One region of the Streptomyces sp. P17 genome, then DNA from elsewhere that is predicted to be linked to it. Evidence: predicted binding sites of a transcription regulator. Region 1 holds the regulator's gene; the other holds the start of a gene.
The links. Region 1 encodes HrcA, which represses chaperone genes, less so after heat shock. Its sites were predicted from a motif close to TTNGCACTCNGNNNNNCNGAGTGCNAA; they were not measured.
Positions count from the first base shown of each region.

Region 2: the regulator HrcA is predicted to act here: its motif matches at 1,042-1,068, upstream of groL (chaperonin GroEL).

Region 1 is NZ_JAVRBF010000055.1:57,847-60,243, reverse strand. It holds gene dnaJ (molecular chaperone DnaJ) at 1-639, opposite strand, end outside; gene hrcA (heat-inducible transcriptional repressor HrcA) at 640-1,656, opposite strand; gene RMT89_RS30330 (MBL fold metallo-hydrolase) at 1,818-2,397, shown strand, end outside.
Region 2 is NZ_JAVRBF010000018.1:113,589-115,985, reverse strand. It holds gene RMT89_RS14465 (MoaD/ThiS family protein) at 1-272, shown strand, start outside; gene RMT89_RS14460 (cold-shock protein) at 703-906, shown strand; gene groL (chaperonin GroEL) at 1,230-2,397, shown strand, end outside.

The sequences.
Region 1 (2,397 bases):
GCGACGCGACCGTACGCGACCGTCACCGGCGCACTCCGGGCACGGCGTCGGAACCACCGTGCCGAAGCCCTGGCACTGCGGACACGGCCGCGAGGTCATGACCTGGCCCAGGAAGGACCGCGTCACCTGCGACACCTCACCGCGCCCGCGGCACATGTCACATGTCTGCGCGGAGGTCCCCGGCGCGGCGCCCTCACCGTTACAGGTGTTGCAGACGACCGCCGTGTCGACCTGGATGTCCTTCGTCGTTCCGAAGGCCGCCTCGTCGAGCTCGATCTCCAGACGGATCATGGCGTCCTGGCCACGGCGGGTACGCGAGCGCGGACCGCGCTGCGACGCCGTACCGAAGAAAGCGTCCATGATGTCCGAGAAGTTCCCGAAGCCACCCGCGCCGAACCCGCCCGCGCCCGCGCCGCCCGCCTGGGACAGCGGGTCGCCGCCGAGGTCGTAGACCTGCTTCTTCTGCGGGTCCGAGAGCACCTCGTAAGCGGCGTTGATCTCCTTGAACCGCTCCTGGGTCTTCGGATCGGGGTTGACGTCCGGGTGCAGCTCGCGCGCGAGCCGCCGGAAGGCCTTCTTGATCTCTTCCTGCGACGCGTCGCGACGCACGCCGAGAACGGCGTAGTAGTCCGTGGCCACTTACGACTCCGCCAGGATCTGTCCGACGTACCGTGCCACTGCGCGTACCGCTCCCATCGTTCCCGGGTAATCCATGCGGGTCGGTCCGACCACGCCGAGCTTGGCGACTGCCTCGCCGCCCGAACCGTAGCCGACCGACACGACAGACGTGGAGTTGAGTCCCTCATAGGCGTTCTCGTGCCCGATGCGCACGGTCATGCCCGAATCCCCCGCCTCACCAAGGAGTTTGAGGAGCACCACCTGCTCCTCAAGGGCCTCCAGGACGGGCCGGATGGTGAGGGGGAAGTCATGTCCGAAGCGGGTGAGATTGGCGGTGCCGCCGATCATCAGCCGCTCCTCGTTCTCCTCGACCAGCGTCTCCAGCAGTGTGGAGAGGACGGCCGAGACCGTGCCGCGGTCCTCCGTGTCGAAGCCCTCGGGGAGGTCCTCGACGAGCGTCGGCACATCGGTGAAGCGCCGGCCCGCGACCCGGCTGTTCAGCCGCGCCCGCAGATCGGCCAGCGACGTCTCGCCGAACGGCGCCGGGCAGTCGACCATCCGCTGTTCGACCCGCCCGGTGTCCGTGATCAGCACGAGCATCACGCGCGCGGGAGCGAGCGAGAGCAGCTCGACATGGCGCACGGTGGAGCGGGTGAGCGACGGATACTGCACGACCGCGACCTGCCGGGTGAGCTGGGCCAGCAGCCGCACCGTCCGAGCGACGACGTCGTCGAGATCGACGGCGCCTTCGAGAAAGCTCTGGATGGCACGCCGCTCGGGCCCGGTCATCGGCTTGACGCCGGCCAGCTTGTCGACGAAGAGGCGGTAGCCCTTGTCCGTCGGGATGCGGCCGGCGCTGGTGTGCGGCTGAGCGATGTAGCCCTCGTCCTCCAGCGCCGCCATGTCGTTGCGGACGGTCGCCGGGGAGACGCCGAGGTTGTGCCGCTCGGTCAGGGCCTTCGACCCCACCGGCTCCTCGGTGCCCACATAGTCCTGGACGATGGCGCGCAGCACCTGAAGCCTGCGTTCGCTCAGCATCCGCGCTCACCTCCAGAAGTCGTCCCCCAGTCCCCCGGGGCGCCTCGCCTGGCACTCTGTCCGTCCGAGTGCCAGCGTTCCCGGCCCCAGTGTACGGCGGTGGGGTACTCCCCCGGCAAGGTCGGTCCTGCTGTGACGGCTCGTACAGCTAGCGTCGCGGTATGACGGTGACTTGGGAAGAGCTCGGGTGGGAGCGGGTCGCGGACGGTGTGGGGCGGTGCCGGCTGCCGGGCTGGGACTGTACGGCGGGGCTGGTCGTCGGCGAGGGTACGGCGCTGGTGGTCGACGCCGGGTCGAGCCTGGCCGAGGGGGCGCGGCTGCGGATGCGGGCGGAGGCGCTCGCCGGTCACCGTGTGACCCATCTCGCGCTGACCCATCCGCACTTCGACCATGTCTTCGGGGCGGCGGCGTTCGCGGGCGCGGAGGTCTACGGCGCGGTGGGCGTCGACTCGGTGTACGGGCCGCACGGGCGGGCGGAGCTGCGCGCGGACGCGGTACGCCACGGCATGGACGCGCGCGCGGCGGACGAGGCGGTGGACACCCTGGTGCAACCCCGCCACCACGTCTCCGGCGAGTGGACCCTGGACCTCGGCCCCGGCCGCCAGGTCCTCCTGGCCAACGTCGGACCCGGCCACACCGCCCACGACCTGGTCGTCCTGGTCCCGGGCAGCCCCGAGGCCGTCTTCTGCGGCGACCTGGTCGAGGAGTCCGGCGAACCCCAGGCGGGCCCGGACGCCGTAC
Region 2 (2,397 bases), on a different contig from region 1:
GTGTCAACGTCCGCATCCCCACCATCCTGCGCACCTACACCGGTGGTGCCGCCGAGGTGACGGCCGAGGGTGGCACCCTCGCCGAGGTCATCGCCGACCTGGAGAAGAACCACACCGGAATCGCCGCCCGCGTCCTGGACGACCAGGGCAAGCTGCGCCGTTTCGTGAATGTGTACGTCAATGACGACGACGTCCGCTTCGAGCAGGGCCTGGAGACGGCGACCCCGGACGGCGCCGGAGTTTCCATCATTCCGGCGGTCGCCGGCGGCTGATCGTTACCGTCGGTAAGGTGCGTCACCCAGAGTTCATCGAATTGCCCTCTCCGTAAGACAAACGGAGGGGGCAATTCTGCATGGTTGAGCACGGTACAGTTGGGGAACCTGCTGCTCCCCGCATGCCGGGCGCATATGAGTACCGACGCCGTATGCGACGAGAAGTAGCCAAAGTGTGCGAGCCTTTTGCGCCTTATGCTCCCTTTATGGGGCCCGACTTGCCCTGAATTCGGGCGAATTCTCACTATATTCCGGACCCGGTGCGTCCAGAATTCTCGTCCGATTGACCTGTTGCAGACGGCAGTTGGACAGATACATTCAGCCGCGGTCGACGCGTTCCGGCGCACGCCCCCAAACCGTGGGGGGTGAGGTCTGACCCGGATCCGCGAAGTGTGGATCTGTGCAAGGGCCAGTAATAGGGGAGTTAGGCATGGCTCAGGGCACCGTCAAGTGGTTCAACGCGGAGAAGGGGTACGGCTTCATCGCGGTCGACGGTGGTGCGGATGTTTTCGTCCACTACAGCGCGATCCAGATGGACGGCTACCGCACCCTTGAAGAAGGCCAGCGGGTTGAGTTCGAGATCTCGCAGGGCCAGAAAGGCCCGCAGGCCGACATGGTTCGCGTCTCTGCCTGAACGCGCGACCAACGAACCGCAAGCGACGTCTTCTGCTGAAGGGCTCGCACCTCGGGGACCCAACCCCTCGGGTGCGGGCCCTTCCGCGTGCCCGGGTCTCACCGGGCACCGGCCCCGCCCGATCCCCGAGAGCCGCTTGCACTCGCATGGGTCGAGTGCTAATCATTGGCGTTAGCACTCTGAAGGTGAGAGTGACAACGAAGGACCGGGTCGGTGAGGTCCACGGGCCGGGTGGGGCAAGGAACCATCCGCCGGGGCCGTCCGTCGCGGGCGCGGGCGCGGTCCATTTGCGGTACTCACCAGTCCTGGAGGGACCACTTCACATGGCCAAGATCATCGCGTTCGACGAGGAGGCGCGGCGCGGCCTTGAGCGCGGTATGAACCAGCTCGCCGACGCCGTCAAGGTCACCCTCGGCCCCAAGGGCCGCAACGTCGTCCTTGAGAAGAAGTGGGGCGCCCCCACGATCACCAACGATGGTGTCTCCATCGCCAAGGAGATCGAGCTGGAGGACCCGTACGAGAAGATCGGCGCCGAGCTGGTCAAGGAAGTCGCCAAGAAGACGGACGACGTCGCCGGTGACGGTACGACCACCGCGACCGTTCTCGCCCAGGCGCTGGTCCGCGAGGGCCTGCGCAACGTCGCCGCCGGCGCCAACCCGATGGCCCTGAAGCGCGGTATCGAGAAGGCCGTCGAGGCCGTCTCCGCCGCCCTGCTGGAGCAGGCGAAGGACGTCGAGACCAAGGAGCAGATCGCCTCCACGGCCTCCATCTCCGCCGCCGACACCCAGATCGGCGAGCTCATCGCCGAGGCCATGGACAAGGTCGGCAAGGAAGGCGTCATCACCGTCGAGGAGTCCCAGACCTTCGGTCTGGAGCTGGAGCTCACCGAGGGTATGCGCTTCGACAAGGGCTACATCTCGGCGTACTTCGCCACCGACATGGAGCGTATGGAGGCCGTCCTCGACGACCCGTACATCCTGATCGCCAACTCCAAGATCTCCTCGGTCAAGGACCTGCTCCCGCTGCTGGAGAAGGTCATGCAGTCGGGCAAGCCGCTGCTGATCATCGCCGAGGACGTCGAGGGCGAGGCCCTGTCGACCCTGGTCGTCAACAAGATCCGCGGCACCTTCAAGTCCGTCGCGGTCAAGGCCCCGGGCTTCGGTGACCGCCGCAAGGCGATGCTGAACGACATCGCCATCCTCACCGGTGGCGAGGTCATCTCCGAGGAGGTCGGTCTCAAGCTGGAGAACACCTCCCTGGACCTCCTGGGCAAGGCCCGCAAGGTCGTCATCACCAAGGACGAGACGACCATCGTCGACGGCTCCGGCTCCTCGGAGCAGGTCGCCGGCCGGGTCAACCAGATCCGCGCCGAGATCGAGAACAGCGACTCGGACTACGACCGCGAGAAGCTGCAGGAGCGCCTGGCGAAGCTCGCCGGCGGTGTCGCGGTCATCAAGGCCGGTGCCGCCACCGAGGTGGAGCTCAAGGAGC